Regions from separate parts of the Bacillus sp. FJAT-45066 genome, predicted to be linked through region 1. Evidence: riboswitches for the same ligand, from Rfam matches in the RefSeq annotation. Region 1 holds a riboswitch; each other region holds the start of a gene.
The links. A riboswitch is a leader RNA that binds a small molecule or an ion and turns the genes downstream of it on or off. The one in region 1 is predicted to bind S-adenosylmethionine.

Region 1 (11,104 bases):
GCACTACTGTTTATTTTATTACCTATTGCGGTTTCTGTTGGAATTTCAAGAATTTACTTAGGTTTACATTATCCTTCTGATGTATTAGCTGGAGCTCTGCTCGGAGGGGTGTCTGGTGTTGTAGCATTTACTCTAGTTGTTCTAACTGTTTTATAAATAGGCTTTGTTAGAAAAATGACTATGAATTAAGTCAATTATTATTGGAGGGTTATCATGAAAATCGCTATTTTTACTGATACGTTTGCTCCGGATGTTAATGGAGTAGCTAGAACACTAAAGCGTTTTACTGATCACCTAGAGAGAAACAACATACAATATCTAGTATTTGCTCCTGAGAGTTCAAATGAGAGTATTTACAATAACCATGTTCATCGTTTTACTAGCCTTCCATTTTTCCTTTATCCAGAATGTAGGCTCGCTTTACCTAACGTCCTCCATGTTAAAGAAGAACTCTTAACCTTCAAACCAGACATTATTCACGTTGCCACACCTTTTAATATAGGGCTATGTGGCCTTCATTATGCGAAGAAGTTGGATATTCCTGTAGTTGGCTCTTACCATACCGATTTTGATAAATATTTAGAGTACTATGATTTACAGTTTTTAAACCCCCTTTTATGGAAATATATGCGATGGTTTCATCGAACACTAAGTAAAATATTTGTCCCATCAACAGTCACAAGAGAACATCTTCAAAAATTCGGTTTTACTAATCTTTCTATCTGGTCACGTGGGGTAGATTGCACTATCTTTAAGCCCTCATTCAACAAAGGTAGCTTCAAAGACAAATTTAATATAAAAGAAAAGCATGTTTTATTATATGTTGGTAGGCTCGCACCAGAAAAAGATATCTTTATGCTACCTAAAATGGCAAATAAGCTTCCAAAAAACATTCAAGAAAATGTCCACTGGCTTATCGTAGGAGATGGTCCTTCAAAAGAAGAACTACAGAATACTGCACCATCAAACATGACCTTTGCTGGCTTCCTTGACGGACCACAATTAGTAGAAGCATACGCAAATTCTGACTTGCTTGTCTTCCCATCTGCAACGGAAACTTTCGGGAATGTTGTATTGGAATCCCTTGCTTGTGGTACCCCTGTCATAGGAGCAAATGCTGGGGGAGTAAAAACAATTATAAAGAATAAAGAAACCGGGATATTATGTGAAGAAAAAAATATAGATGACTTTTCGATTGCAATCAAAACGATTTTATCAGACGATTTGTGGAGAAATGAAATGTCTGTAAACGGAAGAAACTATGCCCTCTCACAAAGCTGGGATACTATCTTTCATAACTTGTTAGAAGAATACAATAAAGTACTAACGAGTGAAAAGAATGCGAAAATACTGGCTTAATTTAAATAGAGGCTGGGACAAAAAGGTCTTATGAAGTTCGTCTGCCGTTAAAAATTTGTTGTAGTTGATTCATAAGGCTGATGAAGTTCATCTGGCGTTAAAAATTGGTTGTGCTTGAACTTCATAAGGTTGATGAAGTTCATCTAGCGTTAATATATAGTTGTAGATAAACTTCATATGCCCGATGAAGTTCATCTGGCGTTAAAAATTTGTTGTAGTTGAACTTCATAGGGCTGATGAAGTTCTTTTGTGTAGAGAGTGATTCAAGGACTTTCTTTCGTTCGACTCGGATAATACCTTTGTTCCATCAATAAGAGGCCCGCAAGAACAAAAATGTTCTTACAGGCCTCTTCCATTTAATTCACTGGGTTTTGTCACAGCCTCATTTTATTAGATAATTCATGCTCCACTTTCAACAATTTCTCTCTTCGTACTCAACCACTCATACTTCTCCATTTTTTGTTGATATTGTTCTACATATAAACTATACCAAATTAAAAATACAAATACAGTCCATAGTTTACGGCTATTGTCACTCACTCCAGCACGGTGATCATCTAATAGCTTTAACAAGTACGATTGGTGAAAGTATTGCTCGGCAGCAGCACTATTTTGAATAAGCATCTTCGCCCAGTCATATAAATCATCTTTAAGCCAAACTCGTAGCGGTACAGGGAAACCTAACTTTCTTCTATTTGTAACATGCTCAGGAATAAGTCCAGTAACCGCGTTTCTAAGTAATGTTTTCGTTTGAGTAGCATTTACTTTTAAATTTTTAGAGATAGACGACGCAGCTTCAAACACTACTTTATCTAGAAACGGAACGCGTACTTCTAAGGAATGTGCCATCGACATTTTATCTGCTTTTACTAAGATATCCCCTTTTAACCAAGTATGCATATCAACATATTGCATCTTCGTGATATCGTCGTACTCTTTTGCAAAGTCATAAATACTTTGTGTAACTTGTCGATAATTTACATTTCTGTTATAACCTTTAAAGAAAGCTGCTTTTTCTTCTTCTGTAAATATTTTTGCATTGCCAATAAATCTTTCTTCTATCGGAGTACATCCTCGTAAAATGAAGCTCTTCCCTTTCATTCCATCAGGCATCGACATAGATATTTTCATTAAACTTTTCTTTAACGTATCAGGAATGTATTCAAACATTTTTAACGATTGTGGCTCGCGGTAAATGTTATACCCTCCGAAAAGTTCATCCGCACCCTCTCCAGATAAAGCAACGGTAACGTGCTCTCTAGCAGTTCTAGCTAGAAAATATAAAGGTATGGCTGCAGGGTCTGCAACAGGGTCATCTAAATGCCAAATTATTTTTGGTAACTCTTTAATAAATTCATCCGGCTTAATGTTATAACTAATGTTTTCAACACCTAAAGCCTCAGCTGTCTTTTTCGCAACATCTATTTCACTATATCCATCTATCTCAAACCCAACAGAGAATGTTTTAATATTAGGATTAAACTCTTTAGAAAGAGTTGCGACAATCGTCGAGTCAATACCACCAGATAAGAAACAACCTACAGGCACATCACTGCGCATATGTTTTTTAACGGATTCCCTTAGCACTTCCTGAATATGGTTTTCTAAACCTTTTTCTGATTGTGCAACTGGATGGAAAGTTGGATGCCAGTATTCCGTAAATTGTAAACCATTTTTCTTATCTAGTGTAAAATAGTGACCTGGCTTCACCTTTTTTATAGATGGAAATAATGTGTTTGGCTCTGGTACATATTGAAAGGTTAAATAGTGTTGAAGTTGAGTCTCATCGATCGACTCTTCAACGGGAATACCTTGAAAAACACTTTTCACTTCTGATGCAAAAATAAACGCTTCTTCGTTTTCATAATAGAACAAAGGTTTAATACCGAATGGGTCACGTGCACCAAATAGAGATTTTTCTTCTGTGTCCCATATTAAAAAACTAAACATTCCTTCTAAGTACTTCACACTTTCTTCTTTATATAAAGAGTAAAGAGCTATAATGACTTCTGTATCTGATTCAGTTTGAAATGGATACCCTTGCTCCACTAATTTTTTTCTTAATTCAACATAGTTATAGATTTCACCATTAAAGATGATCCAATAACGTTTTGAGTAGTCGTTCAACGGTTGTGCACCATTTTCTAAATCAATAATACTAAGTCTTTTAAACCCAAATTGAACCCACTCATCTTGAAAAACTCCAGTGTCATCTGGTCCACGATGATGTATTGCAGAAAGCATCTCTTCCATCTGACCATATTCATTTGCTTTCCCATACTTAGAATAAAATCCGACAAAACCACACATAATTACACCTCTTTAGTAAGCATTAAAGTTATCTATTAAAATAAATACCCATTTTCCACTAAAAATAGTATTAGTTTTCCTAAATACTTTGAGAATATACTAGAATAGTAATAATAAAAAGAAATTCTTTTCTCTATTTTTCGACATTTTTTTAATAAATTCCTTTAGGATTTTAATGCCAACTATATTTTATTCTCTTATATACTACCCTCAATTGCTTTAAAAAGTTTTCACGACAAAATATTTTTATTTTTAAGCCTCAAGCTTGCACGGAAATCAACATGTATTAGTATTTGATTATTAACACTATGCTTGAACATATATTTTTTAAAAAAATACCACTACCTTCAAAAGATAGTGGTATTTTAAATTATGCGTTTGCTTGCTCTTTTAAAGCTTCTGCTTTATCTGTTTGCTCCCATGGTAAATCTAAGTCATTACGGCCAAAATGTCCATAAGCAGCTGTTTGCTTATAAATTGGACGACGTAAGTCTAACATTTTGATAATTCCAGCTGGACGTAAATCAAAATTGTTACGTACAAGTTCCACTAATTTCTCTTCAGTAACTGTCCCAGTTCCGAAAGTGTCCACTGCAATAGATACTGGTTGAGCTACACCAATTGCATATGCAAGCTGAACTTCACATTTGTCAGCAAGGCCAGCAGCTACGATGTTTTTCGCAACATAACGTGCAGCATAAGCACCAGAACGGTCTACTTTTGTAGGATCCTTACCAGAGAATGCACCACCGCCGTGACGAGCATATCCACCGTACGTATCAACGATAATCTTTCTTCCAGTTAAACCAGCATCCCCTTGAGGACCACCGATTACGAAACGGCCTGTTGGGTTAATGAAGTATTTCGTGTTTTCATCAATTAACTCAGCAGGTACAACTGGCTTAATAACATACTCTTTAATGTTACGTTGAATTTGCTCTAACGTAACCTCCGGATGATGTTGTGTTGAAATAACGATTGTATCAATGCGTTCAGGCTTGTCGTTCTCATCATATTCTACTGTTACTTGAGTTTTGCCATCTGGACGTAGGTAAGGTAAGATTTCGTCTTTCCTTACTTCCGTTAAGCGACGAGCTAATTTATGTGATAATGAAATAGGAAGAGGCATTAACTCTTTCGTTTCATTACATGCAAAACCAAACATTAATCCTTGGTCACCAGCACCGATGGCTTCGATTTCCGCATCAGACATTTGACCTTCACGAGCTTCTAATGCTTGGTCAACTCCCATTGCGATATCAGCAGATTGCTCATCAATAGAAGTTAATACTGCACAAGTTTCCGCGTCAAATCCGTATTTTGCACGAGTATAACCAATACCTTGGATTGTTTCACGAACAATTTTCGGGATGTCTACATAAGTAGAAGTTGTAATTTCTCCTGCCACTAATACTAAACCAGTTGTTACAGAAGTTTCACATGCAACACGAGCGTTAGCATCATTTGCTAAAATAGCGTCTAGAATTGAATCTGAAATTTGGTCACAAATCTTATCCGGGTGTCCTTCTGTTACTGACTCAGAAGTAAATAAACGACGTTGTTTTGTCATTTTGTCCGTTTCCTCCTTTGGAATTATAAAGGTATGTAACATATGAGTTACATTGCGGTGAAATCACCATTTTTGATACGGATCTCCAGTTTCCCTTTGAATGAGAAGATAAGTAATTAGCTTATCTGTTACTTAAGACGTAACACTAAGTGACAAGCCTGAGATGAAAGAATGACGGTCCATTATCTTCTATTAAAAAGTATTGGTCGTTTTGAGTTTCTTTCTTATCATGTGTCAAAATATAAAAAACCTTCCCTAAAAATTTGAGGAAAGGTTTTAATCACTACGTTCGCCTTTCACTCTTATCGCTCAAGGGCATAAGCATCCTTGCGTCAGGTTAGCACCTTTGCTCAAGGTGGAAAAAATTTCTTAACAAAGCGTTCCTATAGGAAATCGCATAATATGAGCAGGTTGCTGGGTTTCATAGGGCCTGTCCCTCCACCAGCTCGGGATAAGAGTATCCGTTCAAGGATTTATATTAACGTAGTCAAACCTTGCATGTCAACAAAAAACGATACGAAATTATAATTCTTTTGTTGAGTTTGTTTCATAATGGAGTAAAATAAGAAAGGGAATGATATTTCTATGAACGAAGTGTTTTATCATTAATAATAAGTGGAAAATATATATGAAGAATTTTTGTCATAATACTAACCATTTTAATTATTATTTCATAAAATACGATAATTAGTATGGACTATTTCAGTTAATGTGTTATACTTTTTATTAGAGAAATAACATAATACTTATTTGAAGGAGAGTTATCCATGATGAAAACGGTTGGTATTGAAAGCGGTTTAACAAAATTAGTTTATGGAACAAATGCACAAATTCAATTATCCGTTCCGCAATTAGTGGAGAAAATATTAAACCGTAATGAAGGAACATTGTCTTCCACTGGCGCAATTCTGGCGACAACTGGTAAATATACAGGGAGATCCCCTAAAGATAAATTCATTGTAGAAGATGACGTAAGTAAAAGTAAAGTAGATTGGGGTAAAGTAAACCAACCAATCTCTGAAAATATTTTTGATCGTTTATATGAAAAAGTTCTTCAATACTTAGGTGAAAAAGAAGAAATTTTTGTATTTAAAGGTTTTGCTGGTGCAGATGAAAAATATCGCCTACCTATTCAAGTAATAAACGAATTTGCTTGGCACAATCTTTTTGCACACCAATTGTTCATTCGTCCATCTGATGAAGAATTAGCAAAACACGAAACAGCTTTTACTATTGTTTCTGCCCCTACATTCAAGGCAGATCCAGCTGTTGATGGTACAAATTCTGAAGCATTCATTTTAGTTTCATTCAGTAAAAGAATCGTATTAATTGGTGGAACAGAGTATGCTGGAGAGATGAAGAAATCCATCTTCTCTATCATGAACTACTTACTTCCTGAAGAAGGCATCATGCCAATGCACTGTTCTGCAAACGTGGGACGTGAAGGCGATGTTGCATTATTCTTTGGTCTTTCCGGAACTGGTAAAACAACATTATCTGCAGACGCTAACCGCAAACTAATCGGTGATGATGAGCACGGTTGGTCTAATACTGGTGTATTTAACATTGAAGGTGGTTGCTACGCTAAATGTATCGGCTTAACTCGTGAAAAAGAGCCACAAATCTTTGATTCAATCCGCTTCGGATCTGTTTTAGAAAATGTTGTTTTAGATGAGAACTCTCGTGTTGCAGACTATGATAACTCTACATTAACAGAAAACACTCGTGCAGCTTATCCGCTACAAGCAATGGATAACATCGTTGACCCTAGTGTTGCTGGGCACCCAACAACGATAGTTTTCTTAACTGCTGATGCTACTGGAGTTTTACCTCCAATCAGTAAATTATCAAAAGAGCAAGCAATGTTCCACTTCTTAAGTGGGTATACAAGTAAATTAGCTGGTACAGAGCGTGGAATCACTTCTCCACAAGCAACATTCTCTACATGTTTCGGCTCACCTTTCTTACCACTTCCTGCAACAGTTTATGCTGAAATGTTAGGGAAGAAAATTGATGAGCACAACGTTCAAGTATTTTTAGTAAATACTGGTTGGACTGGTGGCGAATATGGTGTAGGTAGTCGTATGAAGCTTTCTTACACACGCGCAATGGTTCAAGCAGCTATTGAAGGTGAATTAACGAGTGCAGAAACTACTAAGGACCCATACTTTGGTCTTGAGATTCCTGTACATGTTGCAGGTGTTCCAGATGAAGTGTTACAGCCTATGAAGACTTGGAATAACGACGAAGCATATGATGCTAAAGCTCGTGAACTAGCTGGTAAATTTAAAGCTAACTTTGAAAAATTTAATTCTGTCCCACGTGAAGTGTTAGAGCTTGGTGGTCCTACAGTTTAATATTCCTATCGTATGAAATTAAAAGAGGCTATCCTAGAAGTCAGTTTTGCTGACTTACTAAGATAGCCTTTTTTATTTAGGTGGGAATTGCATGAAGTTTTCTTTAGTAGTCTTCTTCCCCTTATAAAGATGCATTTTGGCTATTTTTTCCGTCGAGTTGAACTTCATCAGCCTCTTCATGTTCATTTTCTCTCTCTTCCTTTACCATAATGAACGTGAACAGCCTCTTCATGTTCATTTTCTCTCTCTTCCTTAACTAAAATGAACGTCAGCCCCATTATCTAGTTCATCTACTCCCTATACACCTACCTAAATGAACTTGAATCATTTTTCACACCAACTTTAATAGATTTACTTACTTTTCATCCACCTTGCTAACTCTCTCACAACTCTTCTATTCTCCGCTGGGGGAAAGTAATGGTCATATCCTTTAAAATACCAAGACTCTACATCATGGTTTAACTCCTTTAACCGCTTTTCTAGACGATAGGAATGCTCGATCGAAACATTGTCATCTTTTTCACCGTGAATGATTAATACAGGTGCTCGTAACTCCTCTAAAAAATATAAAGGTGTTCGCCATTCATATTGCTCAGGAAATTTTGTAGGCGTTCCTCCAACAACACGCTTTAACATTCTTCGCATATCCACACGTTCATCGTATGTTAAAAACATGTCAGACACCCCACCCCAGCATACAACGGAGGATACATCCTTATTTTCTATGCTGGTCAACAGTGCCATTACGCCCCCACGGGAAAAACCAAAAACATGTACTAGTCCACTTTCGACTCGATGATAACTTCTTAACAGTTCATACGCCGAAAAAGCATCCATACGGTCTTCTCCTGCAAAATCTTCATTCCCCTCTCCACCTTGATTTCCTCGATAAAATGGAGCCATTACAATAAACCCTTCCGAAGCAAATTGGGCAATTCGAGCTGGCCTTACTTGCCCTACATTTTTAATGCCACCTCGCAAATATAGAAAACCTTCATAATTACCTTCCGTTCTCGGCTCTGCCAACAGTCCTTTCACTTTAAGTCCATCGCTCCAGTATGTAACGGTAAATAAGTGTACAGTCGGGTTCGGTGATGGAAAACGCTCTTTTTCTAAAATCTCTCCATTCCTATACAAAACAAAAACCTCCATTTAAACCTAATAGGCATTCACACATTTTTTTCCTCATCATACTTTATCTTATAAAACATCACAACAAGTAGGTCTTTTTACAAGGAGGATTAGCCAAAATGAAACGTTACTTAAGGTTCGGATTGTATCTTTCACTATGTTTGGTATTAATAGTCTCTATCGCTGCATGCGGTAATGGCAAGGCGGAAACTGTTAGAGTTTCTGAGGTTACCCGTTCTATCTTTTACGCTCCATTTTATGCTGCAATAGAACAAGGTTTTTTCGAGGAAGAAGGAATTACGGTTGAGTTAACTACTGCTTGGGGTGGAGATAAAGCAATGACTGCGCTGCTAAGCAATGGAGCAGATATTGCTTTAGTTGGTTCTGAGACTTCCATTTATGTTTATGCGCAAGAAGCAACAGATCCAGTCATTAACTTCGCTCAATTAACACAAACAGATGGGACTTTCTTAGTTGCTAGAAACAAAGTAGATAATTTCTCGTGGGACGACTTAAAAGGTTCTACTTTCCTTGGTCAACGAAAAGGTGGCATGCCACAAATGGTAGGGGAGTTTGTGTTAAAGAAGCATGGCATTAACCCTCAATCAGATTTAAATCTCATTCAAAATATAGATTTCGGTAATATCCCGAGCGCTTTTGCCTCTGGAACAGGAGACTACGTTCAATTATTTGAGCCTCAAGCAAGTGTGTTTGAACAAGAAGGCATTGGCTACATTGTCGCTTCCTTTGGTGTAGAATCGGGGCACGTGCCATATACAACATTTATGGCGAAAGAGAGTTATATGAAAAAAGATGACAAGAAAGTACAAGGATTTACTAGAGCGCTTTATAAAGGACAGCAATGGGTAGAAACGCAGACTGCAAGAGAAGTCGCAGAAGTGATTCAAAAGTACTTTGACGATACTTCCATCGATTTAATCGAAACAGTTGTGGACCGCTACAAGAGCCAAGGTTCATATGCAACAGACCCTATCCTTGATAAAGAAGAGTGGGAAAACTTGCAAAACATTATGAAAGAAGCTGGCGAATTGCCAGTATATGTGGAGCATGAAAAATTAGTAAATACAGAAATTGCCAATAAAATTATCGGCAAATAAGGATGAATCATTATGAGCTTTCTATCAATTGAACAGATTGAACATGTATATTTCACGATAGAACAAGCGACCAAAGTTTTAGAAGATGTTTCCTTGTCGGTTGAGGAGGGGGAGTTTATCTCCCTCCTTGGACCGAGTGGTTGTGGGAAAACAACTATTCTCTCTATCATCGCTGGGCTATTATACCCTACTGGGGGAAAAGTGCAATTAGAGGGAAGGTCCCCCAAACAAGCAAAGGATGATATAGGTTATATGCTTCAACAAGACTATTTATTTCCTTGGAAAACAATCGAAGAGAATATTTTTCTTGGCCTTAAAGTGACGGGCACGATCAATAACGAAAATAAGTTAAAAACGTTACAACTTTTAAGTAAAATGGGGTTGGAAAATGTTGAAAAGTTATACCCATCCCAATTGTCAGGTGGTATGAGGCAACGTGTTGCACTCGTTCGAACTCTTGCTACAAATCCTAAATTGCTTTTACTAGACGAACCGTTTTCTGCATTAGATTTCCAAACAAAATTAAGGCTAGAAGATTTGGTTCAAACAACACTTAAGTCTATTAATAAAACAGCTATTCTAGTTACTCATGATATTGGTGAAGCTATCGCCATGAGCGATCGTATTTTTCTATTAAAAGCAAATCCTGGGAGCGTGGCTAAGACATTTTTTGTCCCTGAAGATCTAAGGAAATTAACACCATTTAAAGCAAGACAACACCCTCAATACGCAGAACTTTTCCAAAAGATATGGAAGGAGTTGGAGCAACTTGAAACAGAAAGAAAACACAAAACTCCTTCATGAGCATTTTTTACAAAAACGTAAAACAGAAAAATGGTGGATACGATTTTATCAACTAGTCATTTTTATAAGCTGTTTTTCACTATGGGAATTAGCTGGAAAAAACAGATGGATTGATCCTCTATTATTTAGTTATCCATCAAGAATTTATAAGCTGTTTATTGAAAAAGTTCAAGATGGTTCGTTATATATGCACACTAGTATAACATTGTTTGAAACGGTTCTTGGCTTTCTTATAGGTACTTTCCTCGGTACAGTTTTAGCAGCGATTCTTTGGTGGTCATTGCGATTAGCTAAAGTTTTAGAACCGTATTTAGTAGTCTTAAATGCCATGCCCAAAGTTGCACTCGGCCCTATACTTATCGTTGCACTTGGTCCAAATATGACATCCATCGTAGCAATGGGAGCTTTAATATCTGTAATTATTACGACGATTGTTGTTTATACAGCATTCAAAG
Region 2 (11,104 bases), 3.2 Mb from region 1:
TTATTTAAATGAGTGAGTTTCATGATGTACAATTACTAAATGAAAAACGAATATTAAACCTGTTTTTTAATATAATTTACGTTTAATATCGAACGTTATTTAATTATAATAAACGGAACATTCGTTTTTCACTAAACGAATAGTAATTATGAAATTGATTCAAATAATAAATGAAAAGGGTGTATAGAAAATATTTTCTAGCACCTTTTCTTTCGTTTCAAAAACCGTGCCGGTGGTGTGTCCGCTTTCCGCGGGGGAGGCGGTGAGCCTCCTCAAGCCCAAGGGCTCTGCGGGGTCTCACCAGCCTGCCCTCTCCCGCAGGAGTCGGACACACCACCAGCACTTTTATTTCTTTTTAACAAACACTATTTCTTTTGTTAATTTACATTTAACCCGTTACCAGATCCCTCATGCTTCCTCTTTTATCTTCAACTGACTGCCTAAAAATTTGGCTAATTCTAGCATGCCATATTTCCCAGCTTTTTTTTCTGCATCAGCATTATAATTCGTATTTGTATTAACGTCGTAGGTGAATATTTCGCCATTCTCATTACGAATAAATTCAATTCCGGCTACTTGGATATTATTATCCCACAAGAACGCTTCATATTTTTCAATGATTGGGTCGTTAAAGCCTTCGATAATTTGAAACTTCGGCTTCTCTTCTTTTTCTTCTCCAACTGGGCAAAACAAATCACCAATTTGACAGGCATCTGCCGGGCAAAGCTCGAACCCTTCAGACGTGTCTACTTGCACTGCATATAGAAATTTTCCGCCGATGAATTCACATCTTGTAATGAACGGTTGTGGTGCTTTTATATATTCTTGAATGAGGGTAATCCCATCGACTGGCTCTTCAAACGCTGGACTATTTATATAGTTTTCTAGACTTGAGATAGAATGGAATAACTGTACACCTAATCCTTTGCCAGCACGATTGTGCTTTGTAATAAAAGAAGCTGCTCCAATAGCTTTAGCTGCTTTAATAATCTGCTCTGTTCCTACAGCCGCAATCGTTTTTGGTGTTTTGATTCCGTGTTTTTCTAATTCTGTATATTGATTTACTTTGCTTAATTCTAACTGAAGTGCTCGGCTACCGTTGTTCACACGGCGTCCGTTGTGTTCTAGCCATGCTAGAGTTGCAGCAGTTAGTTCTGGGGCGAATCGATGATTTCTAGTATGAGAAGATGCACTCATTCGGTTGTAAAAAACTCCTTGTGGTGGCTCTTCTGTTAATGGGACGATTCCTTCGTCTAAGTGCCACTCTTCGTATGGGAGGTTTAGCTCTTCTAATCGTTTCGTTAAATGCTCTGTCCACTCTTTATTTTCATGTATAATATAGATTTTTTCCAAGAATGTTCCTCTCCTCTTACTGCTTGGTTTTATTGTACAATATGTGATTTGTCTGGTTTGGTGTTCATTAATCATGAAACGATTACTTTTCCTTCATTAAAGGCATTACTTCCATTGCAAATCGTTCCATCTCTTCTAGTTGCGGAGAAAATTGAAGCAACAATAAATCTACACCGACACGCTCATACTCTTTTATTTTTGAAGCAATTTGACTTGGTGTGCCAATTAACCCTGGTCGCAAGCCTCTATTGGAGACGGAATAATCTTGCAGTTTAATTTGTTGTTCTAACTGAGACTTGCTTGTAAAATCTTTAAACCCAGCATAGGCACTGGACTCTTTTACTTCCGTAATGCGCGCTAACTCTTGCTGCGCCTCTTCTTCTGTATCCTTACAGATGATGTATGCAGCCATGCCGAATGATTGTAAAGTTGCTTGCCCTGAGGACATCCGTCGATTTTTCATGTCATTTATTTTTACAGCCACTTCATCAACCGTTCCACCGTGCATCACATAAGCATCACACATACTTGTTATTACTTGCTTTCCTTTTTCACTTTCTCCACCAGCATATAAAATGGGATTTGGGCGTTGAACTGGCTTAGGAGCTAGCTTTGTGTTTTCAAGATGATAGTATTTTCCGTCATAACTAAAAGTTTCTTCTGTCCATAGCCCTTTTAGCACTTCAAGGAACTCTTTCGTTCTTTCGTATCGCTCATCATGTTCTGTAAAAATCCCTCCATATTGACGAGCTTCTTCTTCCCACCATGCGGATACGACATTTAGTGTAAAACGACCATTGCTTATTTGATCAATATTGGCTGCGGCCTTTGCTGTAATAGCTGGATTATGGAACCCAGGTCGAACGGCTGTCATGATCTCAATTTTCTCCGTTACTGCAGCAAGTGCTGCGGCAGTTGACCAAGCATCTAGACAGTCTTGCTCAGGTCCCTTAATATCGTTTAAAAAAAGCTCTGCAATTAGTGTGGTATCATACCCCCATTGCTCAGCTTTTTGAATCACTTCTTTTGCATACGTAAACGTTGATGGCATGTTTTCCTGTTCTACATTGCGAAGCCATCCACCGAATATAGGTAGCCAAAATCCAAATTTCATCCTAGTTCCCCCTCTTTTTCCAAAGCTTTTTCTATATATGCATACAGAAAAAGCCTCTCTCTAATGCATGAAAGATTAAAGGAAGGCTGGTTTAACTTGTGTTATCTCCTTATCTTTCAAGAACATTTGCATAATCTTGCTGGAATTAGCACCTTAAAATTAGGTTGCCGGGCTTCATCAGGCCATTCCCTCTGCCACTCTGGATAAAGAATATATCTAATTACAAGTAATCCTACCACAAAACTTGGTTTAAGGTAAATAATAAATACTCCCTGAACTTGCTTGTAACAAAATATTTTTACTACCGTCTAACTAATAGGAAAGGGTGAATTTTATGATTAAAAAAATGTTAATAATTGCTGCTATGGTTTTTATGGTGTTTTCATTGTTCGGCTGCAATACTACTGCCAATGATCGAGACGGGAAAATAGGTATTAGAGGAACTGTAACGGAGATATCGCCAGATGGGGAGTATGGTGCAATTCTTGTAGAAGGAAAAGTGGAAGAAGATACGGATTTTGATAAAGCAAGTGTACGTATTACAAAAGATACACTTATTCAAAAAGATGCACTTAGTAAGTTACATGTGTTCTCAGATATTCAAGTTGGAGATATGGTCGAAGTAATATTTGATGGTCCTGTTGCGGAGAGTTATCCAGTACAAGGAACGGCAAGTATTATTAGAATTATCACAGAAAAAAAGTAGACCCCGGAAGATAACATCTTTTTGGGTCTACTTTTTTTAAAATTACTGAACGTCTTTGTCAAAGTTCGGGCGAATTAAGCCTTCTTCTTCAAAAACATCGCCAATTTGCTCGTGGAAAGCTTCAAGCCTTTCATATTGAACTTTCTCTTCATCATCAACTTGTAAGTCGTCACCACGTGCTTCAAAATATTGAGCGAAAAGCTCTACTGATTCTTCTAATTCTCCTTTTACGCGATCGTCTAAATCAGAAGAAATTTCTGTGTTACGTAAGTTTTGCGCAACTGTGTTTGCTGCTGTTTTTGCTTCCTCCAAAGATGCACCTTCCGCACCTCTTTCGTATGCAAGTAATGGTTGAATGTCTGCACGAATTGTACGAATCATGTCCATCTGCACACCCATTAGTATTTTAAAATTATTTTTTTCCTCATTTGATGTTTCTTGTTCTGGTGGTGCTGATTCACCAGTATTTCCTGTTCCTTGTCCATTATTTGCGCCACATCCAACTAATAAAGCTGCAAAAAGTATAGATAACACTACCAAAAATCCATATTTTCTCATGTTTTCAAACCCCTTTTCCATTCTTTTTTTGTATAGTGTACCCACTTTTCAAGAACAAGTATATACTTTTACCAATTCACGTAATTATAATAATCTTTTCAAAATAGGGATTTTACAGAATGATAAAGTTTTTTCAAAATAATATTTTATTGTTGCATTTTAATTTATAATTTACTACTATAAAATGAATTACTTACTAGACCGAGTACATATCCAATGTTTGTTAGGAGCGTAAAAAATGAAATTATTAACCTTAAACTGCCACTCGTGGCAAGAAGAGAATCAAGAAGCAAAAATAAAGCATTTAGCCGAAACAATTAAAGAAAAAGCTTATGATGTTATTGCTCTTCAAGAGGTTAGCCAATCTCAGAATGGGCAGATTGTTTATGACAATGTAAAAGAAGACAATTATGCATACGTTCTGTTAATGGAGCTTGAGAAGTTAGGCGTCTCAGACTATTCATTAGTCTGGGACTTGGCTCATTATGGGTATGAAGTGTTAGAAGAAGGGGTTGCTATTTTAACAAAGCATCCTATCGTCGGCCGTGATTCGTTTTTTGTTTCTAAAGCAGAAGTTCCAACGATTTGGAAAACTCGTAAGATTGTCGGAGCGACGATTGAATTTCAAGGGGAGCCACTATCCTTTTATTCGTGCCATTTAGGTTGGTGGGGGGATGAAGAAGAACCTGCAAAGTATCAGATGGAACAGTTGCTTTCGAAATTTGATTCGAAGAAGGCTTTCTTCATGGGAGACTTCAACAATAGTGCTCATATACGAGGCGAAGGATATGATTTCCTTTTAAAAAATGGGTTCATTGATACTTATACTGCAGCCGTAGAGAGAGATTCTGGCGTAACAGTGGAAGGGAAGATTGCTGGTTGGGATGAGAATAAGCAAGATTTACGAATCGACCTTATTCTAACTAACTTTGAAGTGTCCGTTCAATCATCTAAGGTTATTTTTAATGGTGAAAATAAAGAAGTAGTCTCTGATCATTATGGGGTGGAAGTGGAAGTGTTGGTTATAGCTGGGTAAAAATGCAGCTGCAAAAGGTTAACGAATTTATTAAAGTTGCCCCAAAGAACTAACTACTACTTGCTCTTTGGGGACTCTTTCATGTCAAGTTCATTTTGGAATTTATCTTTGGTAAAAATGAACTTGGGAGCTCTCTTCATGTTCATTTTTGGTTTTTTATTTGGTGTAAATGAACGTGGGAGCTCTCTCCATGTTCATTTTTGGTTTTCTTTTGGTGTAAATGAACTTGGGAGCTCTCTCCATGTTCATTTTTGGTTTTTTTTTTGGTGTAAATGAACTTGGGAGCTCTCTCCATATTCATTTTTGGTTTTTTTTTTGGTGTAAATGAACGTGGGAGCTCTCTCCATGTTCATTTTTGGTTTTTTTTTTGGTATAAATATACTTGGGAGCTCTCTCCATGTTCATTTTTGGTTTTTTTTTTTGGTGTAATGAACTTGGGAGCTCTCTCCATGTTCATTTTTGGTTTTTTCTTTGGTGTAAATGAACATGGGAGCTCTCTTCATGTGCTTTTGGGGCCTCTCCCTTATATTTTATTGGGCAATTTTGTCCCCACCAAATTATTTACTGTTTACTAGCAGCTATTTCCCTAATTTCCGTTTGAATATGCTCTGTCCATTTATCAACAATTGTGTAATCCATTGCTGGTACGTATACTTCCTCTAATTTTTCATGCCATTCTTTCGCTTCAGCTAGTAGGGCGATTGCTTCTGTCATTGCCGCCTTGTATCTTGCACCAACACTGGCAATTTCTTTTTCATAACGCTCATCTGTCCCTTGGCGAATCGTTGCCTCGTACATATCGATAATTTCGTCTCCATCTCTTTCAGGGAAATATTCATGTGGAGCTGTACTATCAAAAATAGCAAATCCTAACTCTCTTATAATGACCATATCTAAGCTATGAGGATCAAACCCACAATGATATACCTCTGCGTCAAAACCGTTTGCTTCAGCATGCTTCACTATTTTTTTCAACATAGTAGATTTCCCCGAGCCAGGACGACCTTTAATAAAATAACGTTTTTCAAGACCATCTGTTAAGTTAGGTACAAAATCGCGAGCCCCTACAGGTGTTGCCGCGCCAAGGTAACGATGACGTACATCGGCTTTTTTGTCTAAAATTTTTCCATTAAAAAATTGTCTAATAAGATTGTTTGTTAATTCGTTTGCTTTTTCAAAATTCATATTATGAATGAAATATCTTTCCCATTCGTCGTGAATTTTGAGGGCCTTGTTGAATTTTGCGTATGCCGCGTCATATGCCGCGCTCTTTTTGTTTGCGAATTCTTCAATTAAGCTTCTACTCTCTTTTAGTTTGGAAGAGTCCCAAGCTTCACCTAAGTTCACGTATTGTTCTACCGCGCCAGGTGCCTTCGGTTCAATAACGTGCGGCGCCGTGCCGTCCACAATGCCTACACCTAATGCACGAATGATCACACCGTCTACGGATTGAATGTCTGCCGAACAGTGTAGCATCTCGATGTCATACCCTTTGTCGTTCCAGTAAGCTGCTACTTTTTTAATTAGGGACGACTTTCCTGTCCCTGGTCCACCTTTTAAAATAAACACTTTATCTAAGTTTTCAAGGTTTGAATCATACAAGCTATAGAAACCGCGCGCCGTGTTACCGCCAGCATAATAATTTAATACTTTTCCAGCCAAACATAACACCCCTTTGGTAGTTGGTTAGTTGGTTAGGTGTTAGTTGGTTAGGGTTTAGGAGTGGCTTTAACAACAAAGGGCTAACCAACAACCACTAACGCCTAACTAACTAATATAGGTCCACCAACATTTCTTATTCTTTTTAACATATGCAGGGAGGGTTGGTTAGGTGTATGCCTATTAGTTGGTTAGCTAGAGAGAATTTGGGGACGGGGGTGAATTTTTCATTTTTAATTAGTCCGAAGTAAAAAAAAGACTTTTTACCGGTTTTCTCAAAAAAGAAAAGCCCTGTAGAGCAATCTCTACAGAGCATTTTACAGTTGGTTTTCCAAATCCTAACCAACTAACCACTAACGCCTAACCAACTAATTCATTTCTTCCCCAACCCTAACTTCGCTAGCTGCTCAGCAAGCGCATTATTGATTGGCTCGTCGTTATTATTTTGTTTTAAATATTTATTCACATCACGCTTTGTCGCCTTTTGATTTTGGGCTCCTTTTCGCTTTTCTTGGAAAGTAGATAACTTCTCGCGATGTCCACACTTACAAGCAAAAATTTGACCTTCTCCCTCTCCACGTAACTCCAACTTTTTACGGCATTTCGGGCAACGTGCATTCGTTACTCTCGCTACATTTTTCTTATAGCCACATTCGCGGTCTTGGCAGACTATCATTTTCCCGTTCTTGCCACTCACTTCTAGCAATAACTTATTACACTCAGGGCATTTTCCACCTGTTAAATTATCATGTTTAAATGATTGGTTACTGGATTTGATTTCTGAAACGATTTCCTTCGTATAATTTCTCATTTCTGAAATGAACGCTTGTTTTTTCAACGTTCCTTTTGCAATCGAGCCTAACTTCTGTTCCCACTTCGCCGTTAATGCAGGGGACTTCAAGTCTTCCGGAACAAGCTCTAACAGCTGCTTGCCTTTAGACGTAATATGAATGTCTTTCCCTTTTTTCTCTATTAAAAAGCTATTAAATAATTTCTCGATAATATCCGCACGAGTTGCAACCGTTCCAATGCCGCCCGTTTCGCCGATTGTTTTAATTAAGTCCTTCGACGTTTCCGTCATGAATTTCGATGGGTTCTCCATTGCCGATAAAAGTGTACCTTCTGTAAAGCGACTCGGCGGCTTCGTTTCCCCACTTGTCATCAACACTTTCTGAATAGGCAACTTCTCGCCTTTTTCTAGCTTAGGTAACGTTTGATCCACGTCGTCCTCTTCCTCATCAACAAAGTTCCCGTAAACCTCTTTCCAGCCTGCACTTACAACCCTTTTTCCTTTTGCAAAAAAGTGCTCAGACCCAATGCGGGCCTCGACCGTTGTTTGCTCATACTCGAATGGTGCGTGTAGGACAGCCAAAAAGCGCTTTACTACCAAATCATATATTTTTCGCTCTTTGTCCGAAAGTTTTGCCAAAAACACAGGTTCTTCTGTTGGAATGATGGCATGGTGATCGGACACCTTTTCATCATTCACAAAAGACTTGTTTGCGCGAATTCCTTTCGCTAAAATCTTCTTCGCCACCATTGCATACGGCTTCACACTAATTGCATCTAATCGTTCCGCTAGCGTATCTACGATGTCAGTAGATATAAAGCGAGAATCGGTACGTGGATACGTTAGCAATTTATGCTGCTCGTATAATTTTTGCATGATGGATAATGTTTCTTTAGCTGAATAGCCGAAGATCTTATTTGCGTCACGCTGTAGTTCTGTTAAATCATATAACCCTGGCGCAAAGCTTTTTTTCAACGTTTTCGAGAGTTCTACTATTTCTGCTTGCTTCCTAGCAAGTTCTTTATGTAATTTTTCTATTTTCTCTTTCGAAAAAGAGCGAACATCCTTTGTTTTGCCATCTCTCCATTGCAGGAAGAATCCACTTTCATGCTGTGCTTTTAAGCCGTAATAAGGCTGGGGAGTAAAGGCCTTTATTTCCTCTTCACGCGTTGCAATCATCGCAAGCGTTGGTGTTTGTACTCGTCCACATGAAAGTTGGGCGTTATGTCTGGTTGTTAACGCTCTTGTCGCATTAAGCCCTACAATCCAATCCGCTTCTGCACGAGCTACAGCCGATTGGTATAAGTTTTCATAGTCTTTACCCGGACGAAGTTTGCGGAAGCCATCTTTTATTGCTTTATCTGTTACAGATGAAATCCATAGTCGCTTTACCGGCTTATTCACACGAGCTTTCTCGATAATCCAGCGAGCGACAAGCTCTCCCTCACGTCCTGCATCTGTTGCGATGATGATTTCCGTCACGTCTTTTCTTGTTAGTACACTTTTGACTGCGGAAAATTGTTTACCAGTTTGTTTCATAACGACTAACTTCAAGTCTGTTGGAAGCATTGGTAAGTCTTCGATCTTCCACGATTTATATTTAGGGTCATACGCTTCTGGATCAGCTAATGTCACTAAGTGCCCAAGCGCCCAAGTTACAATATATTCTTTTCCTTCAAAATAACCGTTTCCTTTTTGTCCACATTGTAAAACTCTTGCTATATCTCTACCTACGGAAGGCTTTTCTGCTAAAACTAATTTTTTTGCCATTCTAATTTTCCTTTCTACACTACCCATTTTCCTACTTCCATCTTTGCACAAAGTCCTGTTAGTTGCAACGAAAGGACAAACTTCTCCTATTAATTCCATAGCGTTTTTTCAATATTTTAGTCTAATAGCTAAATATAGGGTGATAGGAAGGATATAAACATGAGTTTATTAACTATAGATAAGTTTCATAGTTTTGGATATAGAACGTATACAATCTATTACACAGAAATGAGAAAGTCTTTTCAATACGAAGCGTAAAAAAGGACCTAGACAGTAATTAAATTGCCTAGGTCCTTTTCTATTAATCTAATGGTTTCGGATTATAGCTCGAACCAGTGAAGTCTGTTAAGTCACATACTGCTTGCCAAAGCTGTGGATAGAACTCAAACTTTGCTCCTCTTTCTAGCATTTGCGCTGGTACTCCTTTTAAGCTCTTTGTGTTTAAACCAATCATTCTGCGCACTAGTTGAATATGGTTGTGTCGGAACGTTTGGAAGTTCTCATCAAAGTATGTTAATTCTTGCATTAAGTCGAACAGCTCTGGTTGCTTGCTAGCTTGTTTGTGCAATTCTAAAGGGGTTAATAAATGTTCGTTTAGTAAGCTTTCAAACGGCTCCCATAGCGTTGGACCCATTTTCAAAATGGCATTAAACCCTGGTGAATCTTGACCGCTCCCACGTCCTAACGCTAGACGAATGGTATGATAATCCATCGGGCTTATTACTTTCGTCATATCAAATACAGCTGGTAAATGTTTTACGTGCATGTTGATACGGCGAAGTTGATCTGTTGCTTTTACTACCTCTTTTTCTCGCATCAATCCGTCTGCTAGATCAATGTATTGAAGTATTAGCTTGAAGTGCAGTTCCGCGATTTGGTGAACCATTTGAAATGTTAATTCATCGTCACAACTTAATGCCGCTCCTTCTTTTTGTAAGCTTAGAAGCTCTTCCGTACGGATATATTTTTCATAGTCTGTTATTGGTTTTCCAGTCATTATGTATTTCCCCCGTTTTCCCCTTAAAATGTAACCCCTTACATCCTATGTTACTCAAGTAGGCGGAAATGTGTCAAATGAAGATTTTGTATTATTCAGAACGCCCCTTGGAAAGTTCATTAATACTAACTGTTGATGATAGCACGAGTCACTCGCTTTCCGCGGGCGGTCACGTGAGCCTCCTCGACGCTATATTAGCGCCTGCGGGGTCTCACATGACACGCTGTTCCTCCAGGACAAGGAAGGCTTCGTCAGCGATATATCGCACGAAGGAAATGCGGATGCATTTTCGAGGAGTCTCATGCCTCGTGCTTTCATCAACTTTGGTTGTAATAATATATAAAAATTACTAACCTATCCCACTGAAAACAATCCAGTTCATTATGAAAGAAGTGATTTATGTATCCATATTGCGGCTTGAGATCCTTCTCCCATTGCGATGGTTACTTGTTCGGAATGGGCGACAACGTCTCCTGCTGCCCATAAGCCGTCGACGTTGGTCATTTTTGTTCGTGGGTCGACTACAATATGTTTGTTTTCTAGTAACTCGACACCTAGCCCCTTGGCTAAATTTGATTTCACTTCGTTTTGGCCGTAAGCAATAAAAGCTCGCGACGCTTCTACTTTTTCACCATTTTTTAATAACACTCCTTGAAAATTAGCTCCAGCCGCCAAAACTTCTTCTATAGCTACATTTATATAGGCGATATTTTTAGTTTTCATCTGCTCGAGAAGTTCTTGTGAAACATCTGTTTCCTGATCGTTTATGTAAATAATTTCGTTTGACCAATAAGATATTGTTAACGCCATGTTGGCGCCTGTATTGCCAGCTCCTAAAACGATGGTTCTCTTATCTTTAATTTCATAGCCGTCGCAATCTGGGCATACGTATACCGTTAAACCTAAACACGGACGGATGGCTGGGTAAGGTGGGATGTTGTCCATAACGCCGGTAGATAATAAGATTTTCTTCGCTGCGTAAATTGCTCCGCTTGCTATAGTGACAAAAAAAGTTGCCGGCATTTTCTCAACAGATATTACTTCTTTTTGTAAAAATTCTACCCCGTAGCTTAATGCTTGCTTATAACCTTGTTCTCTTAAAAATGTTCCACTGACGCCGT
Region 3 (11,104 bases), 1.9 Mb from region 1:
TTGTGCTATAAAGACTTACCCTCCATAAGCCCCAAGTCCTATCATAAAATATAGCTCAGGCTCATTATTCCAATCATTTATAAAGGATAAGATAGAGACATGAAAAGGAAATGAAATAATCGTTTCCTTCACCCAACCCCAGAAAATAAATGAAAGGAGCAATAAAAATGAAAAAAATAGGTTTGTTTTTAATCGGCCTTATCGCCTTCTTTGTACTACTAGGAAACGTTGGTCCACTTATCGGTTTAGCAATTAGCTTAATTGTTGCGTACTACGCAGTAAAGGAATTCCTAAAAACAGAATCAACAGGCAGCAAAATAGCATGGGGAATCATCGCCTTTATCGCCATCGCCTTCACCATTTCAAACGTCCCAGCAGTGATCGCCTTAGTTGCAGCTTATGTCCTATACCTAGTCTACAAAAAGTGGAACCAAACAAAAGAAGAAACAAATCCCCCAAGTACAAAAGAAACTAGTGATCCATTCACAAACTTTGAAAAACAATGGAATTTAATGAATAAGTAGGTTTGATTTTGAGAATTGATGTTTTTTTACCTATCCAGCTGTTGATTTCCGTGCAAGGCGGAGACTCCTGCGGGAAAAGCGGGAGACGGGAGACCCCACAGACGCGAAGCGTCGAGGAGGCTCCCGACCCGCCCGCGGAAAGCGATGCCTTGCACGGAAATCAACAGCGGTCTATCACCTTACAAAAAAATAAAAGGAGAGAACACACATGACAACTTTATTTACAAGAATAAAAAACACAATAGCAGCTGATTTTCACGATGCACTGGATAAAAAGGAACAAAAAAATCCAATCGCCCTTTTAAATCAATACCTACGCGATTGCGAAAAAGAAGTAGAAAAAGTTCAAAAACTAGTCGAACGTCAACAAGTATTAAAAGATGAATTTCATAAAGAATTAAAAGAAGCAAACCACTTTGCGGAAAAAAGAAGCCATCAGGCGATGGTTGCTGAAAATGCCGGAGAAAGCGAACTAGCCGAATTTGCTACAAGGGAAAGCCTGCAATATAAAGACCGTGCTCTACAACTAGAACAATCATTACAAAATATAAAGAAAGATCTATCAGACTTAGAGCAAAAGTACGAAATGATGAAACATAAATTAAAAGATATGTACATTAAACGTATGGAGCTAATGGGCAGAGAAAACGTAGCTCGAGCAAATTACAAAATGAATAAAGTAGTAGAGTCAAATGATATAAACAGTGCGGATGCTCAATTTGACGATATGGATAACTATATGACAAGACTTGAGCACCAAGTCAACACATCTTATCTACAAAATACAATTGATGCGCGTATTGCTCAACTAGAAAAAGAACAAAAGCTAGTCAAAACAGATTCTCAAATTTCCTAAAAACTGCTATTCTAATAATAGACTATGGGGTGCTCCTGCCCCTTTTTTCGCATTTATAAAGTAAAGGAGGGGACATTATGCTGAATCGAGCAATTACAGATTACTTAAGTTACATCATTATCATCGGAGTTTTCCTATTTGTACTAGAAATTGCTTTCTTTGACAGCGGTCTTATTTTCACCCTTCTTTTTTCAGCAGCATTTATATACTTCGGTCGAATAAAATGGCACTGGTTAATCGGAAAAGTCATATTTATTATCGGTCTTATTTCTCTTATTTTAGCTATTGCTGGAATGATGACATTTAAGTTCTTAATTCTAGCTACTATTATTTATTTTATTTTTAAACTAGCACAATCTAAACAAGCACCAACGATTATTACACCGAATGTAGAAACATCAAAAGAGCAAATAGTGGAAGGTAAATTGAATCTTTTCCGTAACAAGTGGTTTGGAACCCAAAAGACACCAGATCATAGCTATACGTGGGAAGATATTAATATTCAATGTGGAGTTGGAGATACAACAATAGATTTAAGTAATACGGTATTCCCAAAGGGCGAAGCGGTCATTATTATTCGTAACATCGTAGGAAATGTCCAAGTCTCCCTTCCATATGATGTAGAAGTTAGTATTCAACACTCATCGATTGTTGGTACAACTACTATCTTTAACGAAGAAAAAAAGAGTCTGGTGAACGTTACAGCAAAATATCAAACCGAAAACTATCAAGTTGCAACAAGTAAAGTGAAAATTTTCACCTCCCTATATGTCGGAAATCTTGAGGTGAAACGTTCATGACCGTGTTGCAACGTCACATCTTTTTAGGCGCTCTTATTGCTTTTGATACGTTTATCATATTTGGTCTCATCTTTATTTTTGCATTTCCATCAATAGATTGGAGATCGTTATGGAATGTGAAAGTATTTGATCTTCCATTTATTCTATTTTCCTTATCAATTAGTATTTTACTAGGTCTTTTAGTTGGTTTAATTTCTGGTTTTTTTTGGAAAAAGCAGTTTGCAAATATACTAGAGCCTTTAACAGCATTTTCTAAAGGAAATACGTTGGAATTTAAAAAGGAGGATAGCGTTGTACAAGAAGTAGTAGCGATTCAATCCGCCCTGGAAACTGTACAAAAACAAATGAAAGAGCAAACAAAGCTATCGCAAAAATTAGCGAACGAAAAAGCAGTTGACTTTGAAAATAGAGTGCAAGAAATAGTATCACAAGAACGGAACAGACTAGCACGTGAATTACATGACTCAGTTAGTCAGCAATTATTCGGTGCATCCATGCTAATGTCTGCTATTACCGAATCAAAAGGAGAAACCAACGATAGAGAGGCAAAGCAATTAAAGTTAGTAGAGGAAATGATTCAACATTCACAACTTGAAATGCGTGCACTATTGTTACATCTTCGACCAGTTGCATTAAAAGGAAAAACACTTCAAGAAGGTACAGAAGAGTTACTGCTTGAATTAATGCAAAAAGTACCGATGAATATCACTAAAAAAATTGAAGATTTCAAAATTGATAAAGGGGTAGAAGATCACTTATTCCGTATATTACAAGAATCTTTATCCAATACTCTACGTCACTCTAAAGCTCAATCAGTAGAAGTTTTACTAATTCAACGAGATGATTGGATTATTCTTCGGGTAGTTGATGATGGTGTTGGATTTGATGTGGATACAACAAACGCAGGGTCATACGGACTTCAAAATATGCATGAACGCGCAGTGGAGATAGGCGGCACCATGAAAATAGTTAGTGTAAAAGGAAACGGTACTCGCTTGGAAGTAAAAGTACCAATGCTTGATTTAAAGGGGGAAGATGTTGGTGATTAAAGTTCTTTTTGTTGATGACCATGAAATGGTTCGAATCGGGGTATCCGCTTATTTATCAGCTCAGCAAGATATTGAAGTGATTGCAGAAGCAGACGACGGAACGGTAGCTGTAGATTTAGCACTCCAACATAAACCAGATATCATATTAATGGACCTTGTCATGAAAGAAATGGACGGCATCGAAGCGACACGTAGAATTATCGAAGCTTGGCCCGAAGCAAAAATAATCATAGTGACTAGTTTCATAGATGATGAAAAGGTGTATCCAGCCCTTGAAGCTGGTGCAACAAGCTATATGTTAAAAACGTCAAAAGCAAGTGAAATTGCCGAAGCAGTTCGCAAAACATATCACGGTCAGTCTATTCTAGAGCCTGAAGTAGCGGGAAAAATGATGAAAAAAATGCGTTCAAAGCAAGAGCACCATCCACACGAAGAACTAACAAATCGTGAAATGGAAATATTGCTACTAATGGCACAAGGAAAAACAAATCAAGAAATGGCCGACGAACTATTCATCGCCTTAAAAACAGTGAAAGTTCATGTTAGTAATATATTAGCTAAACTGCAAGTACAAGACCGTACCCAAGCTGTTATTTATGCTTTTAAGCATAAGATAGTAGAATGAATTTAGACTTTTCAGAAAATACAGTTGACATAAGTAGATTAACTTGTTAATATGAATCTTAATTTAATAGCCAAACTTCTTATTAAGAGCGGTGGAGGGACAGACCCTATGAAACCCGGCAACCTTCAGTATTGAAAAGGTGCTAAATTCTGCAGATGTATTTTCATCTGAAAGATAAGAAGAGGAAACGGTAACGTTAATCTAAACCTCTTCTTATTGAAGTGGTTTTTTGTTTTTAAGGAAAAAAATAGCGTAGTGTAGCATAAATTCGAGGAGGTGTAGCAAAAAAGTAGAGAAGTGTATCATAAGTCTGTGTAGGTGTAGCAAAAAAGTGCAAGGTGTAGCATAAGTTCGAGCAGCTGAAGCAAAAAAACTATGAAGTGTAGCATAAAATCGTATAGGTGTAGCAAAAAAGCAACAAAGTGTAGCATAAATATATTATCCAATTAGTTCTAAAACACAACAACCTTCCATACGCTATATTATTACAATCTAAAGCATTAACGAATTAAACAACTAAATAACTCTTATCAAGAGTGACGGAGGGATCAGGCCCGATGATGTCCGGCAACCTTCAAGTTATCTTTAACTTGAAAGGTGCTAATTCCTGCAGGCAATTGCGCCTGGAAGATAAGAGGAGGAAGCCCACAAACCTCTTCTTATGAAGCGGTTTTTTTATTTTATTTCTCAAGGAGGATAACTAATGACAAAAAATAATCAACCATTATCAAAAGAAACTTTATTATTACACGGAGGGCAACAACCTGATTCAACTACAGGTTCTCGTGCAGTACCTATCTACCAAACTACTTCTTATGTCTTTAACAATACAGAGCATGCACAAAACTTATTTGCTTTAAAAGAGTTCGGAAATATATACACCCGTATCGGCAATCCAACAGTAGATGTGTTAGAACAAAGGGTTGCTTTATTAGAAGGTGGAGTTGCAGCTGTAGCAACTAGTTCTGGAATGTCAGCCATTGCTTTTTCTATACTAAATATCGCACAAGCAGGAGACGAAATTATTGCCGATACAAACCTTTACGGAGGTACATATAATTTATTTGCCGTTACGCTTCCTAAATACGGAATTAACGTAAAATTTGTTGATGCAACAAATCCAGAAAACTTCCGAAGCGCTATTACGCCAAAAACGAAAGCCTTATTTGGAGAAATAATTGGGAATCCGAGCTTGAACGTTTTAGATGTAGAAGCGGTTGCAAAAATTGCTCATGAGAACAACATTCCACTCATTGTAGATAATACATTTGCGTCCCCATACAATTGTAATCCGATAAAACATGGAGCGGATATAGTTGTACACTCTGCAACAAAATGGATTGGTGGCCATGGAACAACAATTGGAGGCATTGTAGTGGATGGAGGAACATTTGATTGGAACAATTCGAAGTTTCCAGGTTTCACTGAGCCAGATGATAGTTATAACGGAATATGTTATGCCGAAACTTTTGGGAACGTAGCTTATGCAGTAAAACTGAGAGTGCAGTTACTTAGAGACATCGGTGCATGTTTAAGTCCACAAAACGCATTCTTATTATTACAAGGTCTTGAAACACTTCACTTAAGAGTGGAACGACATAATGAAAATGCAGAAAAACTAGCAAAATTTTTGAGTAGCCATTCTGGAGTTACTTGGGTCTCTTATCCGGGAATACAAAATCATCCATCACACCATTTAGCAAAAAAATACTTAACGAACGGCTATGGCTCCATTGTTATTTTTGGAATAAAAGGAGGACGTGAAGCGGGTCAAAAGCTAATTGATTCTATTAAACTATGGTCACATGTTGCAAACGTTGGGGACGCAAAGTCGTTAATTATTCATCCAGCATCCACCACACACCAACAGCTTAGCCAAGAAGATTTAAAGAAAACCGGAGTAACAGAAGACTTAATTCGTCTTTCTGTTGGAATTGAAGGAATTCACGATTTGGAAAATGATTTAGATCAAGCGCTTTTTGTTGCGACTAGTGAAACAGCGAGAGGAGCGGTTTCAGGTGACGTTACCGTATGAAAAACACTATGAAGTTAGTAAAGTCTCCATTGGAGATTTACAACTTGATTGCGGTGATATTTTGTCAAACGTCGAAGTTGCATACGAGCACGTTGGGAACTTAGAGGGAGAAGTTATTATTGTTTGCCATGCTTTATCAGGAAACCATTTATCAGTTGGATCAGAGAAAAAGCCTGGTTGGTGGAGTGGCTTTATTGGTGAAAACCTATATATCGATACAAATGAGTTTCAAATAATTACGATGAATGTCATTGGAGGTTGTGCTGGTTCTACTGGCCCAACTTCCATCAACTTAACTACGGGTGAAAAATTCAGAGCCACTTTCCCCAAAATTACGATTCGAGATATCGTTCGATCTCAATACAAGGCACTACAAAGGTTAGGTGTTTATAAAGTAAAAGCAATTGTAGGGGGCTCCCTCGGTGGAATGCAAGTTTTAGAATGGGGAATTTTGTATCCATATTTTGCTGAAAAACTTGTTCCAATGGCTGTTACTCCATTTTTTTCTGATTATGCTATTGCTTACAATCAAATTGCCCAAAAGACAATTAAGCTAGATCCTGCCTGGAAAAACGGAGAATATGAGGAAGAAGAAAGGTTACAAGGCTTAGAGATTGCAAGAATGGTTGGTCTTGTTACTTACCGTTCGGATGTTCTCTTTAATGAGCGATTTAGACGAGAGAAGAAAGAAAATACTCAATTCCAAGTAGATTCTTATTTGTCCTACCAAGGGAAAAAGTTTACGAGTAGGTTTGACGCAAACAGTTACTTAAGATTACTTGAAGTGATGAACGAGTTTGATATTGGAGAAGGAAGAAATGGCTGGAAAAATGCACTAAAAGAAATCAAATCGGAAGTATGCTTCGTTGCCTTTACAAACGACTTACTGTATACAAGTTCTGTGATAGAAGAGGCTGTAAATGAGGTTGAAAAAGGTCAATACACCTTAGTACAGACTACCTTTGGACACGATGGATTCTTAGTTGAATTCGAAAAATGGGCTGAGAAAATTAAAGAATTTGTGATAGAAAGATGCTATAAAGCTTAGTGATGAATTTTATTACAATTTTCTACTTTTTAGCTGTTGGTTGCCGTGCAAGACGGAGACTTTCGGCCCGCCCGCGGAAAGCGAAGACTTGCACGGCAATCAACAGCGGTCTATTACACAGCCAATAGGAAAGGAAGTGTTACATTGTCCACAATAAACGTGGCGTTACTCGGATTTGGAACAGTTGGAAAAGGTGTGTATAACACAATCGAGACACATCAGGTAAGGTTGCATCAAATTTATGGGAAACCAGTTAAAGTGGTTGCAATATTAGTAAAACATTTAAATAAGCATGTTTGTCCTTCTTCAGAAATCCTGCTAACTGACAATTTTAGTGAGATAGAACAAATCGATGACCTTCATATTGTAGTAGATGCAATCGTAGGAACAGAACCTGCTTTTTCGTATTGCAAAAGAGCTATTGAAAAAGGCTGCCATCTTGTTACTGCAAACAAAGAAATGTTTTCGCATTTCGGAGAAGAGTTAGTAAGACTTGCGACAAGTAAAAATGTTTCCGTTGGATTTGAAGCAACTGTTGCTGGGGGAGTTCCTGTCATTGGTGTCCTACGTCAACTATATCAAGTAAACAAGGTTGAACGGATTGAGGGTATATTAAATGGCACAACCAATTATATTTTGACAAAGATGAGAAAGGATAAAATATCTTTTGAGGAAGCTTTGAGGTTAGCGCAAGAAAAAGGATATGCAGAAGCAGATCCAACAAATGATGTGGAAGGCTATGATGCTTTTTATAAAGGAAAAATATTAAGTCAGCTAGTCTTTCATAAGAATCCTACAACGGTTGTTAGAAAAGGAATTTCTTCTATCACCTCGACTCAAATAGATATTGCAACTTCATTAAACTTGCGATTTAAACATGTTGTAACTTTGTTCCAAGAAAACAGTGAAGTTACACTTCTCGTAGAACCCATCTTAGTATCAGAATCGCACCCTTTTTATGCGACAGAAGGTGTACAAAATATAGTATCAATAGAATCAGATGTAACAGGGAAAGTACAATTTCAAGGACCGGGAGCTGGAATGTACCCTACAGCAAGTGCGGTTGTGGAAGATATAGCGAATATTAATAACGGGAAGTTTCAAACAATAAATACGTCTTTAATAGAAGAGACTAATTTTATAGAAGAGCGTTTTAGTTGGCTTGTTTTTTTCAATAAGAAGCCGAAAAATGTTCTTAATTTTGTAAATTATGTTCATCCTAATGCTCTATTAATAGAAGGGAATGAAGATGAAATAAAGTTGGCTTTTGGGAATCAAGAAGTTGTTTATTATAAGGCTGATGTGAAAGGATATGACAAAATTAAATTATTTAGTGGTGGAACGTTTAATAGTATTGTAGGGTGAAACTGCAGTAAAACCTAATATATTTCAATCTTTCCAAATAAATAAAGGAATTTGAGGATATATTACGTTTTATCAAGATATCTCAAAGATTTCACGGATATTTCAAAAAATTTCCTGATAACGTAAAGAAATCAGCTCAATAAATTCACTACCAACCATTTTTCCTCGTATATTTACACATTCCCTTGGCAACAATAGTAATACGACCATCTGACCCAAGATGAGGTAAGAGCAATCCCTAGTGCCAACCGTACTGATGACGGTAGCGGGATTGCTCTTTTCCTTTTTAATGAAGATTTAAGCGTATCGTAACTCCATAAAGTCCCTCGCTATTGTAATCCAAATACCTTCCAGATAACCCAATATTCATCACTTCTAAATAGTAACCAAGTTCATACAATTTAGTTTCTTGTTGAAAAAATAATAACTTATATTCTGGTGCAGCGATGTTCCGAGTAGCAATAGATAGTGTTTCTGCACTATCCAGTTCTCTGATAAGCTTTCTAATTAAGGCAAGATCATCCAAATACGCAACATGTTCCATAGTGTCCCATTTTACAATCTCAATCAATGTTACATCTGTTTCTGGAGAAATCAAACAAACTTGTTGTTGACATGCTACTAATGGAACAAAGAAAAGTAACAACAATAAACGTCTTGCCCATCTACGCATAAACTGACCTCCATTATATCTTCTCTATAGCATAAGTATATGACACAACTTCTGATTCTTTTCCTTAGAGACTTAGTAAATTAAGTTGGTTTTTTTATGTGTTTATTAAGGTATATGTATTAAGACGTTTCAACCATGAATTTGTTGCAGAAAGATTACTTTTTTCTAAAAATTCCATGAGAAATAGCACCTTTGTGCATTTATTCACAAAACCTTCACTTTTTTGTAACAGAATTGTTTTAAATGTGATGATTTTCACAAGCGAATAAGTTATACACTGTACATATAGTATTTTCATATGACTAAATGAGAAAGTATTGAGGTGGATTGAATGGAATCATCAGTTGAATTTAGCCGGTATTTAACAATGTTAACCCTCTCGGTACACGTGTTGTTTGCAACAGTTGGAGTAGGTGTGCCGATTTTGATCATGATTGCACATTGGCTCGGTTTAAAAAGAGATGATGAACATTATTTATTGATGGCAAAACGATGGGCGCGTGGATATGTCATAACTGTAGCGGTAGGGGTTGTAACTGGTACTGCTATAGCATTACAACTAGCGCTATTATGGCCACGTTTTATGGAATTTGCCGGTCAATTAGTTGCTCTACCATTATTTATGGAGACTTTTGCATTTTTCTTTGAAGCTATTTTCTTAGGAATTTATTTATACACATGGAACAGATTTAAAAACCCGAAGTATCACTTTTTCTTATTAGCTCCTGTTGTTTTAGGGGCAGCAATGTCAGCTCTGTTTATTACATCTGTAAATGCATTTATGAACACTCCGCAAGGATTTGTACTTGCTAATGGTGAGTTAACGAATATACAACCATTAGTGGCGATGTTTAATCCAGCAATGCCAACAAAGGTAGCGCACGTCTTAACGTCTGCGTATATGACATCCGCATTTGTCCTTGCTTCTATCGCAGCGTTCCACCTGTTACGTGGGAATAAACATGAGTACCACAGAAAAGGTCTTTCTCTTACGATGAAAGTGGGATTAATCTTTTGTATTGCGACAGCTTTAATTGGAGATTTGTCTGGAAAGTTTCTAGCAGAATATCAACCTGAAAAATTAGCAGCTGCAGAATGGCATTTTGAAACAGATGGAGAGGCACCGCTTGTTCTTTTTGGGATATTAACAGAAACAAATGAAGTAAAATATGCGATTAAAATCCCTTATGCATTAAGCTTCCTAGTACACAACAACTTTACTGGGGAAGTTATCGGGTTAAATGATATCCCTGAAGAATATCATCCACCATACGTTATCCATTATTTGTTTGATTTGATGGTATCGATAGGAATTGGGTTAACGCTTCTTTCCCTTTTATATGTAGTAGGTCTTAAACGTAATTGGAACCTGATAAAGTCGAAAGTATTTCGTATTATGTTAGTCGCATCAGGTCCATTGTCCATGTTAGCAATTCAAGCTGGTTGGTGGTTTACAGAAGTAGGTCGTCAACCGTGGATTATGAGAGGCTTTATGACAACGGCAGAAGGAGCAACAGACTCCCCATATGTTTGGGTAATGTTTATTGCCTTTGCCCTATTGTACTTTATTTTGTTGGTAGGTACAGCAGTTGTATTAACACGTATGTTTAGAAAAAATCCAGTGGAATTAGAGTTAGAAAAAGTACGTGAGAAAAGGAGTGTAGCCGTATGACAATTGAGATTCTAGGTATTTCCGTTTTATGGCTCTTTCTTTTCGGTTACGTTATCGTTGCATCAATTGATTTTGGAGCAGGCTTCTTTAATGCATCGACAATTGTAACGAAAAAAAATCATCTCGTTAACTCTGTTATTCAGCGTTACTTATCACCAGTTTGGGAGATTACGAATGTTTTTCTCGTGTTCTTTTTTGTGGGGATGATCGGATTTTTCCCAAAAACTGCTTATTACTTCGGTACAGTTTTATTAATACCGATTAGTATTTCTATCATACTTTTAGCGTTAAGAGGTAGCTATTATGCATTTGGCACGTATGGTACGAAGGGACATAAAGGATACACCCTTATGTATGGTGTGACTGGGGTTCTTATTCCGGCATCTTTAACAACTGCTTTAATTGTTTCACAAGGTGGATTTATCCGCGAAACAAGCTGGGGTGGGATTGAACTAGA

Region 2: it holds a riboswitch for S-adenosylmethionine, as region 1 does, so the genes downstream of both, CDZ92_RS16305 (LLM class flavin-dependent oxidoreductase) here and metK (methionine adenosyltransferase) in region 1, are expected to answer to the same signal.
Region 3: it holds a riboswitch for S-adenosylmethionine, as region 1 does, so the genes downstream of both, CDZ92_RS09795 (O-acetylhomoserine aminocarboxypropyltransferase/cysteine synthase family protein) here and metK (methionine adenosyltransferase) in region 1, are expected to answer to the same signal.

Annotation. Positions count from the first base shown of each region.
Region 1 covers NZ_NISQ01000001.1:44,090-55,193, reverse strand. Annotated here, with positions in the region: gene CDZ92_RS00335 (phosphatase PAP2 family protein) at 1-156, shown strand, start outside; gene CDZ92_RS00330 (glycosyltransferase family 4 protein) at 214-1,359, shown strand; gene asnB (asparagine synthase (glutamine-hydrolyzing)) at 1,759-3,669, opposite strand; gene metK (methionine adenosyltransferase) at 4,040-5,239, opposite strand; SAM riboswitch class I at 5,539-5,697, opposite strand; gene pckA (phosphoenolpyruvate carboxykinase (ATP)) at 6,010-7,596, shown strand; gene CDZ92_RS00310 (alpha/beta hydrolase family protein) at 7,948-8,733, opposite strand; gene CDZ92_RS00305 (ABC transporter substrate-binding protein) at 8,847-9,845, shown strand; gene CDZ92_RS00300 (ABC transporter ATP-binding protein) at 9,858-10,649, shown strand; gene CDZ92_RS00295 (ABC transporter permease) at 10,615-11,104, shown strand, end outside.
Region 2 covers NZ_NISQ01000001.1:3,209,292-3,220,395, reverse strand. Annotated here, with positions in the region: gene CDZ92_RS16315 (DUF1002 domain-containing protein) at 1-12, shown strand, start outside; gene CDZ92_RS16310 (ATP-grasp domain-containing protein) at 409-1,353, opposite strand; gene CDZ92_RS16305 (LLM class flavin-dependent oxidoreductase) at 1,436-2,467, opposite strand; SAM riboswitch class I at 2,574-2,677, opposite strand; gene CDZ92_RS16300 (DUF3221 domain-containing protein) at 2,802-3,173, shown strand; gene CDZ92_RS16295 (hypothetical protein) at 3,216-3,731, opposite strand; gene CDZ92_RS16290 (endonuclease/exonuclease/phosphatase family protein) at 3,970-4,767, shown strand; gene CDZ92_RS16275 (PRK06851 family protein) at 5,329-6,429, opposite strand; gene CDZ92_RS16270 (DNA topoisomerase III) at 6,800-8,986, opposite strand; gene CDZ92_RS16265 (tryptophan 2,3-dioxygenase family protein) at 9,288-9,983, opposite strand; gene CDZ92_RS16260 (NAD(P)/FAD-dependent oxidoreductase) at 10,365-11,104, opposite strand, start outside.
Region 3 covers NZ_NISQ01000001.1:1,922,370-1,933,473, reverse strand. Annotated here, with positions in the region: gene CDZ92_RS09820 (lmo0954 family membrane protein) at 168-524, shown strand; gene CDZ92_RS09815 (PspA/IM30 family protein) at 733-1,380, shown strand; gene liaF (cell wall-active antibiotics response protein LiaF) at 1,458-2,180, shown strand; gene CDZ92_RS09805 (sensor histidine kinase) at 2,177-3,229, shown strand; gene CDZ92_RS09800 (response regulator transcription factor) at 3,222-3,854, shown strand; SAM riboswitch class I at 3,931-4,035, shown strand; SAM riboswitch class I at 4,379-4,491, shown strand; gene CDZ92_RS09795 (O-acetylhomoserine aminocarboxypropyltransferase/cysteine synthase family protein) at 4,558-5,889, shown strand; gene metX (homoserine O-acetyltransferase MetX) at 5,873-6,937, shown strand; gene CDZ92_RS09785 (homoserine dehydrogenase) at 7,082-8,302, shown strand; gene CDZ92_RS09780 (hypothetical protein) at 8,589-8,975, opposite strand; gene CDZ92_RS09775 (cytochrome ubiquinol oxidase subunit I) at 9,307-10,647, shown strand; gene CDZ92_RS09770 (cytochrome d ubiquinol oxidase subunit II) at 10,644-11,104, shown strand, end outside.